One region of the Volucribacter amazonae genome, then DNA from elsewhere that is predicted to be linked to it. Evidence: riboswitches for the same ligand, from Rfam matches in the RefSeq annotation. Region 1 holds a riboswitch; each other region holds the start of a gene.
The links. Region 1 has a riboswitch for thiamine pyrophosphate ahead of thiB (thiamine ABC transporter substrate binding subunit). Riboswitches for the same ligand answer to the same signal wherever they lie in the genome.
Positions count from the first base shown of each region.

Region 2: it holds a riboswitch for thiamine pyrophosphate, as region 1 does, so the genes downstream of both, A6A20_RS04045 (ABC transporter ATP-binding protein) here and thiB (thiamine ABC transporter substrate binding subunit) in region 1, are expected to answer to the same signal.
Region 3: it holds a riboswitch for thiamine pyrophosphate, as region 1 does, so the genes downstream of both, thiM (hydroxyethylthiazole kinase) here and thiB (thiamine ABC transporter substrate binding subunit) in region 1, are expected to answer to the same signal.

Region 1 covers NZ_LWID01000001.1:351,020-356,712, reverse strand. Annotated here, with positions in the region: gene gyrA (DNA topoisomerase (ATP-hydrolyzing) subunit A) at 1-664, opposite strand, end outside; gene ubiG (bifunctional 2-polyprenyl-6-hydroxyphenol methylase/3-demethylubiquinol 3-O-methyltransferase UbiG) at 794-1,480, shown strand; gene ubiG (bifunctional 2-polyprenyl-6-hydroxyphenol methylase/3-demethylubiquinol 3-O-methyltransferase UbiG) at 1,586-2,290, shown strand; TPP riboswitch at 2,374-2,467, shown strand; gene thiB (thiamine ABC transporter substrate binding subunit) at 2,525-3,529, shown strand; gene thiP (thiamine/thiamine pyrophosphate ABC transporter permease ThiP) at 3,529-5,151, shown strand; gene thiQ (thiamine ABC transporter ATP-binding protein) at 5,144-5,693, shown strand, end outside.
Region 2 covers NZ_LWID01000001.1:818,723-824,415, reverse strand. Annotated here, with positions in the region: gene A6A20_RS04065 (helix-turn-helix domain-containing protein) at 1-343, shown strand, start outside; gene A6A20_RS04060 (MFS transporter) at 464-1,765, opposite strand; gene A6A20_RS04055 (ABC transporter substrate-binding protein) at 1,771-2,712, opposite strand; gene A6A20_RS04050 (ABC transporter permease) at 2,726-3,484, opposite strand; gene A6A20_RS04045 (ABC transporter ATP-binding protein) at 3,481-4,194, opposite strand; TPP riboswitch at 4,270-4,367, opposite strand; gene A6A20_RS04040 (NupC/NupG family nucleoside CNT transporter) at 4,459-5,693, opposite strand, start outside.
Region 3 covers NZ_LWID01000001.1:2,107,141-2,112,833, forward strand. Annotated here, with positions in the region: gene A6A20_RS10150 (autoinducer 2 ABC transporter substrate-binding protein) at 1-191, opposite strand, end outside; gene araC (arabinose operon transcriptional regulator AraC) at 407-1,258, opposite strand; TPP riboswitch at 1,365-1,467, shown strand; gene thiM (hydroxyethylthiazole kinase) at 1,547-2,347, shown strand; gene thiD (bifunctional hydroxymethylpyrimidine kinase/phosphomethylpyrimidine kinase) at 2,340-3,146, shown strand; gene thiE (thiamine phosphate synthase) at 3,146-3,802, shown strand; gene tenA (thiaminase II) at 3,812-4,462, shown strand; gene A6A20_RS10180 (transposase) at 4,545-4,844, opposite strand; gene A6A20_RS12785 (helix-turn-helix domain-containing protein) at 5,243-5,386, opposite strand; partial or broken gene A6A20_RS10185 (IS1595 family transposase) at 5,462-5,693, opposite strand, start outside.

The DNA.
Region 1 (5,693 bases):
ATGCCGCGGTAGGAAAGTCTGGGCCCGGGATATATTGCATTAATTCATCAATACTAATGTGATTGTTATCAATATACGCTAAACAACCATCTAGCACTTCGCCTAAATTATGGGGCGGAATATTGGTTGCCATACCTACGGCAATCCCTGATGAACCATTGATTAATAAGGCAGGGACTTTAGTTGGCAACACCTCTGGGATCATTTCTGAGCCGTCATAGTTCGGTACAAAATCAACAGTTTCTTTGTCTAAATCCGCTAATAACTCGTGAGCAATTTTGGTCATTCTCGCTTCGGTATAACGCATTGCTGCTGGGGAATCGCCGTCCACTGAACCGAAATTACCTTGCCCGTCAACTAACATATAGCGTAGTGAGAAAGGTTGAGCCATACGCACAATAGTATCATACACTGCACTATCGCCATGTGGGTGGTATTTACCGATGACGTCCCCCACGATACGGGCGGATTTACGATAAGGTTTATTATAGGCATTGCCACCCTCGTGCATAGCAAATAATACGCGACGATGAACAGGTTTTAAACCATCACGCACATCGGGTAATGCACGACCAACAATCACAGACATGGCATAATCAAGATAAGAGGATTTTAATTCTTCCTCAACGCTAACAGGGGTAATATCTTGGGCTAAATCGCTCATTGAGAATTTCCTAAGCTATAAAATTTATCAATAAAAATTGGCGAGATTGTACCATAAATTGTATTATTACCCTAATTTTTCCAAGTAATTTGTGAGATTTATGTAAGTGAGTAACTTCTTGAGAAGAAAATGGTAAATACATCGGATAAGTTCGCCCAACAGGCGCAGCATTGGTGGGATCCCAATGGTATATCTAAGCCCCTACATCGGCTAACTCCTTGGCGTTTAGCCTATATTATGCAACAAAATCAAGGCATTGTAGATAAGCAAATCCTTGATTTAGGTTGTGGTGGTGGCATTTTGACGCAGGCTTTAGCACAACAAGGGGCAAAGGTAACGGGCATTGATATTGCTTGCCCCTTATTACACATTGCCAAGCAACAAGCTCGCCAACAAGGCTTACAAATTGATTATCATTGCATTGATATTGCACAATATTCGCCAGATAAACGTTTTGATTGTATTTTGTGTTTAGACGTTTTACAACATATTCACAAACCTGAATCTTTACTGCATCATTGCCAACGTTTATTGAAACCCAATGGTAAACTGATTATTACCACCATTAACCGCAGTGTAATGGCGTGGATAGTGATGATTTTGCTAGCGGAAAAAATGTTAAAGCTATTACCCCAAGGCACACATCATTATGCACAATTTATTAAACCAACGACTTTAATTAAATTCGCCAAGAATATGGGATTTACATTGGCAGATTTGCAAGGTTATCGCTATAATCCTTGTACAGAAAAGGCGTATTTTATTTCACATTGCCAAGTCAATTATGTAGCTACGTTTATGGCTCAAGATTTATAGCGGTTCTACTCGTTTAAATTAAAACCTCTATATTATCCAGTACATAAAAGTGCGGTGTAAATTTAAAAAATTTTTGCAGGGCAAACAACTATAACAAGGATTATTATGCAAAATGTTGATCAACAAGAGCTTGATAAATTTGAAAAAATGGCGGATAGCTGGTGGGATCCGAATGGTGATTTTAAGCCTATTCATTTACTCAATCCTTATCGGTTAGATTTTATTTTGCAACAAAGTGGCGGGTTACAGGATAAATTAGTGCTTGATGTAGGCTGTGGTGGCGGTATTTTAGCAGAAAGTATGGCAAAACAAGGAGCAAGTGTTACAGGCATCGATCTTTCTACCGCCCCTTTAGCCGTAGCTAAACAACATGCACAAAGTCAACAACTCAATATAGATTATCAACAAATTGCCATTGAAGAGTTAGCCAGCCAAGTTGCATATCAAAACAAATTTGATGTGATTACTTGTATGGAAATGTTAGAACACGTCCCCGATCCTGCAGCAATTATTGCTCATTGCCAACAATTATTAAAACCCCATGGCAAACTTTTTATTTCCACCATTAATCGCACCCTTAAAGCGTGGGCATTGGTGATTATTGGAGCGGAATATATATTGAAAATGTTGCCTAAAGGCACACATCAATACGAGAAATTTATTAAGCCAGCAGAATTGCTTGCTTATACTGATCAAGTGCATTTACGTTGTCAGAAAATGGTAGGGTATCATTATAACCCCTTAAGTGAAAAATTTTGTTTAAATCACAATGTCAGTGCAAATTATATGGCGGTGTTTGGTCAGGAATAATCTCTAAGGAAAAGTAAGATTTTATATTGATGTTCGGCTAACAAAATCATTGCATTTTACTGCCACTAATCATACACTTATTTTCGTTCTCAATGGGGTGCTAAAAGTTTAGCTGAGAAATACCCATAGAACCTGAACTGATTAATATCTGCGTAGGGATTTGAGAAAGTTAAAAAATTTTTCTATTTTTGACCGCACTTAAATTCCTTTAATCTCAATTTAAAGGATTATCTTATGAAAAAATTAAAGACCTTGTTGTTTTCTACCGCATTAGCGGTTTCACCAAATCTCTTGGCAAAAACAACTCCAGTTACCATTTACGCCGAAGAATTTTTTTCTGCAGATTGGGGACCAGCACCTGTTGTTAAAGCCCAATTTGAACAAAAATACCCACAATGCCAAGCCAATATTGTGCCTTTTGATAGCCGTACCACCTTATTAAATCGGGTGCGTTTAGAGGGCAAAAATACCCAAGCGGATATTGTGATTGGCTTGGATAATTTTCAGCTAGAGCCTGCGGAAAAATCAGGCTTATTTGTGCCAAATCAAGTGGCTCTTAATCAATTATCCTTGCCGATTACTTGGCAAAATCACACTTTTTTACCCTATGATTTTGGACAATATGCCTTTATTTATGACAAAACCAAATTGACTAACCCACCGCAAAGTTTAGCGGAATTAATTGAGCGACAAGATCTCAACGTGATTTATCAAGATCCACGTACCAGTAGTATTGGACGTGGCTTATTGGTGTGGTTAAACTTGCTTTATCCTGAGGAACAAATTCCACAACGTTGGCAACAATTAGCGAGCCATACGGTTACTGTAGGAAAAGGTTGGACAGAAACCTATGGGGCATTTCTAAAAGGCGAGGCGGATTTAGTGATGAGTCATAATACTTCGCCGATTTATCATTTATTGCAAGAAAATAAAGATCAATATGTTGCCACAGAATTTAGCGATCCCGTATTATTACAAATTGAAATGGCAGCCAAAACGGTTAAGGGCAAAGATAACCTTTGTGCCGAGCATTTTTTAGGCTTTTTATTAAGCCCTGAGGCACAGCAAGAGATTAGCCGTAAAAATGTTATGTTATCTGTGACAGACGCACAGGTTGATCCTCTTTTTGATCAGCTTAAAGCCAAACAATTAAATACCAAAACCCTTGATAGCAGTGCAGTGAGTGCCGAGCAAATCAAACAATGGATCAATGTGTGGCAAACGGCATTAATTAAATAATGAAACTGCTCACCTTTATTCACAATCCGCAATTTCGCCCAAGGCATTATTTGGGCGGAATTGCGGTTTTATTGCTTTTGATCTTGGTATATAGTAACGCACTGCAAGCCATTTTTCGCTTAGAAAGCCCTAAGGCTTGGCTTTCTTTATGGGATCCTTATTTACGCCACGTCCTGTTTTTTAGCTTTGCACAAGCCTTATTATCGGCAGTTTTAGCGGTAATTGGGGGCTTACTCTTAGCCAGAGCCTTGTTTTATCAAGACGTTATAGGAAAAAAATGGCTACTTAAATTGTTTTCCCTAACCTTTGTTTTGCCCTCATTAGTGGTGATTTTTGGGGTTTTAGGCGTGTATGGCACAAAAGGTTGGCTGGCACAATTTCTCAGCTCTATGGGCATAGCTTGGCAACCCAATATTTATGGTTTAACAGGGATTTTATTAACTCACCTCTTTTTTAATATCCCCTTTGCTTGCCGTTTATTTTTGCCTTGTTTTCAAGCTATCCCAAGTCAACAACATCAGCTTGCGGCACAATTAAATCTACGAGGTTGGCAATTTATCCGCTTGGTGGAATGGGCATATTTACGTTCGCAAATTTTGCCTGCCCTCAGCCTGATTTTTATGCTGTGTTTTACCAGCTTTACCATTGTACTTACCTTAGGTGGCGGACCACAATATACCACCTTAGAAGTGGCAATTTATCAAGCGATTGTGTTTGATTTTGATTTAGCAAGAGCTTCTTTTTATGCCTTATTGCAATTTCTCTTTTGCTTTATGTTATTTGCCTTAACCAGTTGGCTTGGCAAACCAACCAACAACCCTTTGCAACAAACTAGCATTTGGCGGGCAAAACAAAAAAGTGCGGTGCGATTTTGGCAAATTTTTTTGATTATCAGTGTTTGCCTTTTTATTTTATTTCCCCTCTTAAATTTATTTATCACCGCATTAAGTTCCAAAGCATTGTGGTCTATTTGGCAATCGTCTCAATTATGGCGAGCCATAGGCTATTCGTTAGCAATGGCATTAAGTTCCGCCTGTTTTGCCCTCTTATTAGCCACTGGATTATTGTTATTATCACGCCGTTTACTATGGCTTTATTGGCGAACAACGGCAAACTTTTTGCTTAATTTTGGTATGTTAATTTTATCCATACCCACCTTATTATTGGCAATCGGATTATTTATTTGGCTACAACATCTTCGTTTTGATGAAATCTATTTATTTTTTATTGTGGTGTTATGTAATGGTTTAACCGCCATGCCCTTTGTTATCCGTATTTTATCCGCCCCAATGAACCAAAATATGCACTATTACGAAAAATTATGCCAGTCTTTAGGCATCAGTGGCTGGCAACGTTTACGCTTAATTGAATGGAACACCTTAGCTCAACCAATCAAATATGCTTTCGCTTTGGCTATGGCATTGTCCTTAGGGGATTTTACCGCTATCGCTTTATTTGGTAATCAGCATTTTACTTCATTACCTTATTTACTTTATCAACAATTAGGCAGCTATCGTGGCGATGAAGCCGCCGTAACGGCAATGATCTTATTAGTATTTTGTTTAGCCATTTTTGCTTTAATTGAGCGTAATAGCAAAACAGCGAGTGATAACAATGATTAAATTAACTCAGGTAGAATTTCATTATCAAACTATGCCCATGTATTTTGATTTGCATATTCCCGCAGGGCAACGAGTCGCCATTATTGGCTCAAGTGGGGCAGGCAAAAGTACCTTATTAAATCTTATCGCAGGATTTGAAATGGTAGAAAAGGGAGAAATTTGTTTGGCAGGAAAAAATTGTAACCAAATTGCACCGCACTTACGCCCTGTATCTATGTTATTTCAAGAAAATAATGTGTTTAATCATTTAACCGTTTGGCAAAATATTGCTTTAGGAGTACAACCTCATTTAAGACTGAATAAAACGGAACAGCAACAAGTGGCACAAGCCTTAGACGCAGTGGGATTAACCCCCTTTGCCACACGTTTACCTAGCCAATTATCAGGCGGACAAAAACAACGAGTCGCCTTAGCACGTTGCTTATTACGCGATAAGCCGATTTTATTACTTGATGAACCTTTTTCTGCGCTAGATCCGTTGCTACGCACAGAAATGGCAGACTTATTAGACAAATTATGCCAAGAAAAAGCATTAACAATGT
Region 2 (5,693 bases), 470 kb from region 1:
TCTCTCACAAGAAGAAATGGCAAATCGTATGAATATGTCATTAAGTGGTTATGCAAAATTAGAGAGGGGAGAAACCAAATTACATTATGATAAATTGGTACAAATTGCTCAAATTTTTAATATTGATGTGGTAGATTTAATTGATTCCCAAAAAGGCGTTGTTTTTTGTATGAATGAAAATAGTGACTATATTTATACTAATTATCATAATACTAATGACTCGCTTGCCTTTGAAAATGAAAAATTAAAATTGCTTATTGTTCATAAAGATGAGCTTTTAGTGCAAAAACAAAAAGAAATTGAATCCTTACAAAAAATTATTCAATTATTAGAACAAAAATAAAAAGTGTGGCAATTCTATATTGTACTTTTTATTATAGTTTTTCTAGTTTAATATAAGCAAGACGACATACCAAATGCGTTCCAAAATAGTGGTAAGACATGAGCAGTAGAATACTTATTCTTATAAGTTTACCCCCTTTGTTTCCTTAACCCAATATAAGGCAAACAAACTTAATAAGGCATTAAGGGTTAAATAAATACCTACTGCCATTAAACCATAATGGGCATTTAGTGGTAAGGTGACTAAGGTTGCTACGCTTGCTCCGAGAATACCTGCTCCGTTATAAGCTAATGAAGCCCCTGAATAACGTGCAGAGGTGGGGAATAATTCAGGTAAGAAACTGGCAAGAGGTCCGTATCCCATACCGATAAGTGCCATGCCAATCATTAAAAAGTAAAATAAACTTGTGGTTGTGCCGTTGTTGAGGAAAAGCGGTAAAACTAACCCAAAGAGGGCGACACCAAGGGTTGTCCAGATTAACCAACTACGGCGTCCAAATTTATCAATGGCAATGCCTGATAATAGTATTGAGCCTGCCAGTGCAATGGCGCTACACATTAATAATGTGGTAAAGATTTGTGGGGAAATACCTAATCCCATAGGATAGCCTGCTGGCGATAAGGTGGCAGGGGATTTGGCATAAATTTGGCTAAAAGCGATCATAATATAGAATAACACATAGCCTGCCACGCAAATTAATAGTCCTAAAATCAGTGGTTTATAATGACAGGTAAGTACTTGCCATATTGGAAGTTTTACGGGTTTATGTTGTTCTAATGCTGAGAGAAACACTGGGGTTTCCACTAATTTTAGTCGTACATAAATGCCGATGCCAATCAATACCACAGAAAACAGGAAAGGTAAACGCCACGCCCATTCTAGTAGGGCTTGCTCACCTAGGGTGTAGCTGATGAGTAAAAAGGCGGCATTTGCAAGCAATAAGCCAATAGGGGCACCAAGTTGGGGGAAAATGCCGTACCAACCGCGTTGTTGAGCTGGGGCATTTTCAATGGCGACTAATGCTGCTCCTCCCCATTCGCCCCCAAGCCCAATGCCTTGCCCTATGCGACATAGGCATAACAATAGCGTTGCCCAAATACCGATGCTTTGATAAGTGGGCAATAAACCAATGCAAACCGTTGCACCGCCCATTAAGAGCAAGGACATCATAAAGGTTTTTTTGCGTCCAATGCGATCGCCAAAATGCCCGAAAATCACAGCCCCTAAAGGGCGAGCGACAAAAGTTAGGGCGAGGGTAGAAAGTGCCGCTAGTTGATTGGACATAGGATCGCTACTAGAAAAGAATTGCTGATTAAAAATTAATACCGCAGCAATGGCATAAATATAATTATCAAAATATTCAATGGCTGTGCCGATCATGGTGGCACTGGCCACTTGGACTTTGCTATTTTTCTGTGGCATTGCAATTACTCCACTTGAATTGCGTAATCCGCTAAGTTCGGTACGCTATTGATCAGCCCTTGTTGTTGCATAAAGGTTGCCATTGCTTGATAACGTGCGTTATCTAATGCTCGTGGGCGTAAGGTTAATCTTGGTAAAGTATCTCGCCAAGCCAGACGGTTAAGTTCATTATCCAACTCTTGCGGTTTATAACTAACAAAATCTTGCCAAGCCTGTTGTGGGTGATTGATTAAATAGAGGGTAGCTTGTTCAAGTGCGGTTAAAAATGCCGATAATTTCGCTGAATGAAGCTGATTTTTGTTGGCGACTAAAATTAATTCGTCATAAACAGGCACGCCATGTTCTTCAGGATAAAAAGCTCGCCCGGGACGGTTTTCTAAGGCCATTTGATTAAGCTCAAAATTACGGAATGCACCAATGACGGCATCTACTTGTCCACTAAATAAAGAGGGCGAAAGCGACCAATTTACATTAATTAACTCCACATCTTGTGCCGACAAGTTGGCGGATTTTAACATTGCAGATAATAAAGCACTTTCAAAACCACTTACTGAATAGCCAACTTTTTTACCTTTGAGATCGCTTAATTGCTGAATATCACTATCCGCTAACACCACTAAGCTATTTAAGGGGGTGGATACCAATGTACCGATACGCACTAAGGGTAAGCCTTCAGCCACTTGCATTTGTAAATGAGGTTGGTAATCAACGGCTAAGTCCGCTTTACCAGCGGCAACCAGTTTCGGCGGCATTGAGGGATCGGCAGGCTCAATAATTTCTACTTCTAAACCATTCTGAGCAAAAAAGCCTTTTTGTTGAGCCACAATAATGGCGGCATGATCAGGATTAACAAACCAATCAAGCATTAAACTTAATTTCTCTTTAGCATTTAATGAGGGACTAAACATAGCGAAAAGTGCGGTTAAAATTAACAAATATTTTTTCATGGTTGCTCCTTTGTTAAGGTAAATAATTTGCCCAAGGAATTAGGCGGTTAAGTAATTTATCAAGGGTAAAATAAAGTGTTAATGCCATTAGCATCAGCATTAATAATGCAGCAAACATAAGGCTTACTTGCATTCGGGCATTGGCTTGTAACATTAAATAACCTAGCCCTTGGGAAGAACCCACCCATTCGCCCACAATCGCACCAATAGGGGCAATAGAGGTGGCGATACGTAACCCAGAAGCAAGGGCAGGCAAGGCGGCAGGTAATCTCACTTTAAATAAAATTCGCCAAGATGAGGGGGTTAATGTACTGGCTAATTCTAACCATTGTTTCGGTGTTTGGCGTAAACCGTCATAACAAGTCGCCGTAACAGGAAAATAAATAATTAAAACTGTCATCACGATTTTGGACGGCATACCATAACCAAACCATAAAACCAATAAGGGAGCAATGGCAAAAACAGGAATGGCTTGGGATAACACAAGTAAGGGCAATAATAATTTTGCTAAACGTGGGAACAAACAAAGCACCAATGCGGATAATAAACCTAATAAAAAGCCGATGACCAAACCGAGTATAATTTCTATTAAGGTAATTTTGCTGTGCAATAATAACAGCGGCCATTGTTCTATCAAGGTTTTTCCAACGCTAAAGGGCGGTGGTAATAAATAATGAGGTAAAGCAAAATAATGGATGATTGCCGCCCAAATTAACACTAATGCGAGGGCTAACAAAGTAATCTGGGCGAAATAACGCAGCGTTGTTTTCATAATGCCCTCATGAGTTGCTGTAATAATTGTTGTTGTAATTGCCATAAGGTTTGTTGATTAAGTTGACGAGGTTTTTGCCCCGGAGGTTCAATCGCCGCAGAGAGTTGTGCAGGCTGCCCACTTAACACATAAATTTTATCGGCAAGGCGTAAGGCTTCTTGCGGATCGTGGGTAATTAATAACAGGGTTTTATCTTGAAATAGCTGACAGGTCAGATCTTGTAGCTGTAAACGAGTAACGGCATCTAAGGCGGAAAAAGGTTCGTCCATTAAAATAATATCCGCCTGTTGCATTAGGGTTCTTGCCAACGCCACACGTTGTCGTTGCCCACCAGAAAGTTGGTAACAAGGTTTATGCCAATGTTCGTCCAAATTGACCGCAGCTAATAATTGACGAGCTTGCTGGCGAGTTTGTGTATTTTGCGTGCCTGCTAAATATTGAGCTAATTGCACATTATCTTCAAGGGACAACCAAGGATAAAGGCTATCTTGCTGAGCTAACCAAGCAATTTTTCCCGCACAATAAATTTGCCCCTGCGAAATTGCCGTTTGTTCTAACCCTGCAATGGCACGCAACAAGGTTGATTTTCCAATCCCAGACATACCTAACAATGCGACCCATTCGCCCTGTGCCAAACTAAAATCAAATTGATGAAATAGCTTTTGTTGAGCAAAAGACAGGGTCAGCTGGCTAATTTCAATGGCTTTCATGATTAATCCAGCTTTATGGGATTAATAATGATCGGATTTGAGCAAGAGAAAATAAAGGAATAAAGAAAAAAGAGAATAATGGCATAATTAGTTTCCTACGTCAGTATTAGCTGTATCAGGTTCACGGGTATTATCTCAGCTCGGTAAACACCTAAGCACCCCGACTAATGCAATGAATATAACTTAGCTTATGAAAAAAAGCAAAAATTTTGTGAAAATAGACCGCACTTTTTTATTGTGGTTCTTTTCTACATTGTTATCTTTTTAAATTAAAGCAACACCACTGAGATCAATAAAAATACCAGCTATCGTTGCACTGAGCAAATTAGCTAATGTTCCCGCAATGACCGCTTTTAATCCTAAACGAGCAATATCAGAGCGTTTATTAGGTGCAATACTCCCTATTCCTCCAATCATTACTGCAATTGCACTAAAATTAGCAAAACCACATAGTGCAAAGGTGATAATTGCTTTTGTTTTATCACTGAGTTGTGTAGGGGGATCAGGTTGTAAATATTGAGAAAATTCTAAATAACCTACAAATTCATTTACCGCTAGTTTCATACCAATCATTTGACCTGCAATACCCGCTTCTGACCAAGGTACTCCAATTAAATACGCAAGAGGTTTAAATAAGTAACCTAATAGCATTTGTATACTAAGATCTTGATAACCAAGATACCCACCAATATAACTAAGTATGCCATTAAGTAAGGCTATCATAGCAATTACTGCTATTAACATTGCACCGATGTTAAAAGCTAAATACATACCTGATGTTGCACCGTTAGCAAGAGCTTCTAGTACATTATTAGGCTTTTCTGTATTTTCATTTTCAATAAGCTCGTCGGTGAATTTTTGTGTTTGTGGTAGCATAAGTTTAGCAAATAATAATCCAGCGGGTGCCGCCATAAATGAAGCTGCAATAAGGTAGGTTAAAGGAATACCCATTCCTGCATAACCGGCTAATACTGAGCCAGCGATAGAGGCAGTTCCTCCAGCCATTACAGCAAAAAGCTCTGATTCAGTCATTCGGCTTACAAAAGGTTTGATGACCAAGGGGGCTTCGGTTTGCCCAACGAATATATTAGCCGCTGCTGACATAGATTCAGATTTTGAGGTGCCTAAGGCTTTTTGTAGCCCCCCTCCAATAATTTTAATAATCCATTGCATAATACCAATATAATAAAGTACAGAAATGAGAGCAGAGAAAAAGACAATAATTGGCAAGACTTTTATGGCAAAAATGAACCCCGAATTTTTTACATCCGCAAGCCCAGCAAATAAGAAATCGATTCCTTCGTTGGCATAATTGATTATATGACTGATTCCATTTGCCATTGCTAATAAGATTTCTCGTCCGATAGGAACATAGAGTATTAAGGCAGCAAAGGTAATTTGGATTAATAATGCACCTAAAATTGTACGCCAATTAATTTCTTTGGGTTGTGTAGAAAGTAAGATACCGATGGTTAACAAAACCACAATACCTAAAAGGC
Region 3 (5,693 bases), 1.8 Mb from region 1:
GGGCCAACTTGATAAGCATTGACATTATTATCCTTACCAGCCTGAATAACGCCCCCTGCCATACGATTAAACCAAGGCATACCGTCAATTTTAGAAATATTTACTACTTCATAATCTGATGCTAGTGCAAAATGACTACAACAAGATAATAATAAAATAGAAAATAATTTCTTAAATACCATTTTATTCATAGGAAAATCCTCCTAACTAATACAATTTTTTCAATGAGCTAAAATCTGTTTATACCCTCGAAATCTATTTATAGCTAATTACATAACCTTAAGTTATAAATAAGTTTCTAGGCAAAATCATCTTATGTTAATGGGAAAGTAAAAGATATGTATTTTTGACGTGTAAGTATGGAAAATCCTGCTATACAAAATAAATTGAGAATTAGATCACATTTTTAACCGTTATTCCTTTCTATTTCTCGGAATTCTGATGGAGACATTCCAGTATGTTTCTTAAAAAGTTTAGAGAAATATAGCGAATCATCATATCCTAAAGAACGAGCTAAACTAGCAACGGAGATATTAGAAAAATGTAATAATTTTTTAGCAACTAAAATTCTTTGGTATTCTTTCCATTGCACAATACTAATCCCTAACGCATTCTTAAATAAATGAGATAAGCGTGAAGAAGACAAAAAAACAATACTTGCTAATTCATCAATGCTATTATTTTGTTCCAAATGTTCCAGAATATATTCACAAATAATCAAAACTCTTTGATCAATACTTGGTATACATTTAAGTTTTTCAATTGAAAAACACTTCATTAGTAAATATTCTAATAAAGTTGAAACAAGATCTTGCTTAACAATATGGCTTGATTTTAATTCAATTTCCACTTTACTGAATAATTGACTAATTTCTAAGAAACAATGTTGATTATTAATAAATATTTTCCCTATATGCTGCTGTGTATTCGACCAGTTTAACCATTTCAACCATTTAGGATCTGGATAAAAATAAATCCATTTATAATGCCAATATTGACTTTCATGATGTCTTTGATAACACTGCATAGCTTGTGGGGAAAATAACAATAGTTGTCCTTTCACTGCTTCAAATTTTTTCTTGCCATCAAATACCTCGCCTTTCCCGAAAGTAGTTAGCTGTAACATATACCCCTTCATACCTTCAGGTCTATCTACAATAAAATCAAGATAGTTTCCTTTTTCCCCTTGCGTTATTCCCGCAATCAATTCTGAATTAAAAGGATAATTTGGCAATAACAATGAATAATTTTTATACATAAAGCTACTCCATAATTGTTAGTGAGATAAATTTATCACTAATTTTATTTAAATTTAATAGCTAAATATTTTTACTTCTCATTTTATCCAAAATCCCCTATACTGCCATACATAGTCGGGGTGCTTAGTTATTCTTTTAACTTCGCTGAGAAAATACCCGTGAACCTGATTCAGTTAATACTGCCGTAGGAAACTAAGTATGCTTATCCCTTTCTTTTATTATTGCTCGCCTTATTTCTTAGTATTGACAATCTTTTCTTTCGTTCAATTTTGCAATAAGGACTTGCTATGCAATCTCAATTTTTAGCCAAAATTCGCCAGCAAAATCCGCTGATTCATAATCTTACCAATATCGTGGTTGCCAATTATAGTGCCAATGGTTTATTGGCTTTAGGGGCTTCGCCGTTGATGTCTGATAATGTGGCGGAAGTGGCGGATATTCAGCAATTTAATCGTGGTTTAGTGATTAATATTGGTACGTTATTTAGCAAAGGGGTGGAGGCGATGATTTTAGCGGGTAAAACCGCAAATCAACAGCATATTCCTGTAGTGCTTGATCCTGTGGGCGTGGCGGCAACGGCTTATCGTCGTGAAACCATTGATAGTTTGCTTGCCGAAGTGAAATTTGCGGTGATTCGAGGCAATGCTGGCGAATTGGCGTGTATTGCTGGGGAACAGTGGCAAAGTAAAGGGGTTGATGCTGGGCAAGGCAATGGCGATTTAATTGCCATTGCACAGCGTGTCGCCCAACAATATCAATGTGTGGTAGCAATCAGTGGGGCAACCGATGTGATTAGTAACGGTGCCAATACCGCTTTAGTTCACAATGGAACGCCGATGTTTCCCAAAATTACAGGGTCTGGCTGTTTGTTGAGTGCGGTTTGCGCGGCTTTTGTGGCGGTGGCTAATCCCTCTCAATATTTTGCGGCAACCCTTGAGGCTTGTACGGTTTATGCGATTGCAGGGGAACTTGCCGCCCAGCCTCTCCAGCCTACCCAATATGGGCAATTTAATATGGCATTATTAGATCAACTTGGTGCAATCAATGCTGAACAAATTACGCAATATGGGAGGGTAGATTATGTCTAAGATGGCACAAGCATTAACCATTGCTGGCTCAGATAGTGGCGGTGGTGCAGGCATTCAGGCGGATTTAAAAACTTTCCAAATGCGTCAGGTTTTTGGCACTTCGGTGATTACGGCGGTAACCGCCCAAAATACGCTTGGTGTGTTTGATATTCATACCATTCCTTGTGGCAATATTGAGGCGCAACTCCAAGCCATTGCCCAAGATTTTCAGATTAACGCCTTTAAAGTGGGTATGCTCGGTTGCGCGGAGATTATTGAGTGTGTGGCTCGCCAATTAAAGCAATATCGTTTTGGGTATTTTGTGCTTGATCCTGTGATGATTGCCAAAGGTGGCGCGCCCTTGCTACAACAAAATGCCATTGATGCCTTAATTCAGCATTTACTGCCTCTTGCCGATGTAATTACCCCAAATATTCCAGAGGCGGAAACTTTAACGGGGATTAACATTAACGATCAACAAAGTGTGCAACAAGCGGCACACCAATTACAAAAAATGGGTTGTCAAAATGTCATTATAAAAGGGGGGCATTATCTTCATTCGCAAAGTGAGGAGTGCCAAGACTGGATTTTTACCCCTACAGAACAATTTAGCCTCACTACGCCGCGCATTGACACGCCCCATACCCATGGCACAGGTTGCACATTTTCTGCCTGTTTAACCGCCGAACTTGCCAAAGGGCAACCTTTAACACAAGCCATTAAAACCGCCAAAGCCTTTATTACCGCCGCCATTGCCCAACCCCTCAATATTGGTCAAGGGCATGGGCCAACTAACCATTGGGCTTATCAGGAGGCATAATGCAAACCAAACTTTCTCTTTATTTTGTCGCTGGTAGCCAAGACTTTCGCCATTTCACTGGCAACCCTTGCGAACATTTTCTCAATACCTTAAACCAAGCCTTGCAAGCAGGCATTAGTTGCTTTCAATTTCGTGATAAAGGGGCATTTTCTCTTGCCGCGCAACCACAGCAACAAAAACAGCTCGCCATTCAATGCCGAGATTTATGTCGTCAATACCAAGTCCCCTTTATCATCAATGATGACGTCAACTTAGCAATAGCGATTGAAGCCGATGGTATTCACGTTGGGCAGACCGATACCTCTATCGCAGAAATTAAACGCAAAACTGACCGCACTTTTATACTAGGCTTATCCATTAACACCTTATCCCAAGCCTTAGCCAGCGATAATAACCCAGATATTGATTATTTTGGTGTTGGGCCGATTTTTCCTACTCAATCCAAAGAAGATCCCAAACCCGTGGTAGGCTTAAACTTCATTCAACAGCTTAGACAAGCAGGGATAAAAAAGCCTATTGTCGCCATTGGTGGCATCAAACACCCTCAAGATTGTCGCTACCTACGTCAAACTGGGGCTAATGGTATTGCTGTCATTTCCGCCATTAGCCAATCCCCCAACATCGCCCAAAGCGTGCAACAACTACTTACCACCTAAGGAGGAAATATGACCTTTCAACAACTCAAACAACAATGCCCATATTGGCAAGACTATATCAACCACCCCTTTGTTCAACAACTGCGTCAAGGCACCCTCCCTCTCGCCAACTTTCGTTACTATTTACAACAAGATTATCTTTTTCTCCTTCAATTCACCCGCACTTGGGGCTTAGCCGTTTATAAAAGCGACAATCTTGCCGATATGCGCGCCGCTCAACAGGGCATTAACGCTATGCTTGACCAAGAAATTCAACTGCATATCCAATATTGCCAGCAATACGGCGTAACCGAACAACAGCTCCAACAACTTGAAGAACACCCTGCCTGCATCGCCTACACGCGCTATGTCTTAGACTGTGGCTTAACAGGCACACTCACCGAATTACACACCGCCCTCGCCCCTTGCATACTGGGCTACGCCGAAATTGGCAAACAGGCAGCCACCCAAAGCCCAGCGAACAACCCTTACCAAAGCTGGATTGATATGTACGCCAGCCAAGACTACCAAACCGCCGCCCAACAAGCGGAAAACACCCTAAACCGCTTACTCGCACAACCTCATCAGCAAAACAAAATCCAACAGATTTTTAACACAGCGGTAAGAATGGAAATCGCTTTTTGGCAAATGGGGTTAGAAAATAAAGTTGAAGAGGAATAATATAGTCATTTCAATTTAAAATAAGACAAGTGGCAAGCCGAATTACCAAAAGTACAGTGGGTTTGCCAATGCTATATTATGGTTAATTAAAATAAGAATGATACACTAACATATCCGCCAAGTTACCCGAACAAAGTAGTACAGCACGCATATATCTCTTAATATTTGCCCAAGTGCATTCAATGGGATGAAGTTCTGGCGAATAAGGTGTCAGCGGTAAAATATGGTGTTCCCGCTTATTTGCCATTACTTGCAAAATACCCATTCTATGAAAACATGCATTATCCAAAATAATGACTGATTTCTGTGTGAATGAGGGGAGTAAAGTACGCTCAAACCAAGCTTCAAAAAAACTACTAATCATAGTGTTTTGATACACCATAGGACAACTAATTTATGTCCGATTTGGGATGTAACCAAGGATAAACGTTGATATTTTCTTCCTCTGGCTTTGGCTTTAACCTTTTGCCTTTTGGACTACGTGTATTGTGGCGAAAGAGATAAGTATCGATCTTCTGTTTCATCAAGATAAACCTGTTGATAATCAGTAAATTGCGCTAATTGTGTCAAATAAAGTGCGATTTTTTTGGGCTTGTTCTTTATATGTTGTGGACTTTTTTACGTGCTATTACTCATCTTTTGAATGTATAAAAAACGCAGAGGCTGAATAATTGAGATGTTAAGTAATTTCATAAAGGTAGGCATCAGGGGGTTGTTCTACATAACTCATCAGTTTTTTCCTATCTAATTTGATGGCATTTTGCCCTGTCTCTCGGTGTTTTAAGTTACCTGTTTGTTTTTCAAGTTAAGCCAGCGATAAAGTGTTGGACGTGCGATACCATAAACGTTAGCGATTTGACTGGTATTGTTGCATTGGGCGTAAAGCTTTAATGCTTTTTTTCGTAGATCTATTGAGTATGCCATTTTTGCCTGAGAAAATTAGTTGTTGTAACATTTTATTATGAATTAACTATAGCATGCCGAAAACAGCGATTTTTTCATTTTCCCTGCAGCCTCACGCCCTCGTTTTCCTTCCTTACACTACAAAAATAATTTTTATCTAGTTTAACTTCGCCTTCAAAAACATCGTTAGCTTGTAGGATAAGATGATAGCAAACCACTTGGAGAATTTTACGGTAAAAAATGCCGAAGAATTAGGATTTATTCCTAATAAATCAACCACTGCTCTTGCCATCACTTCAAGAACAAAAAATTCAAGGAACTTTAACTG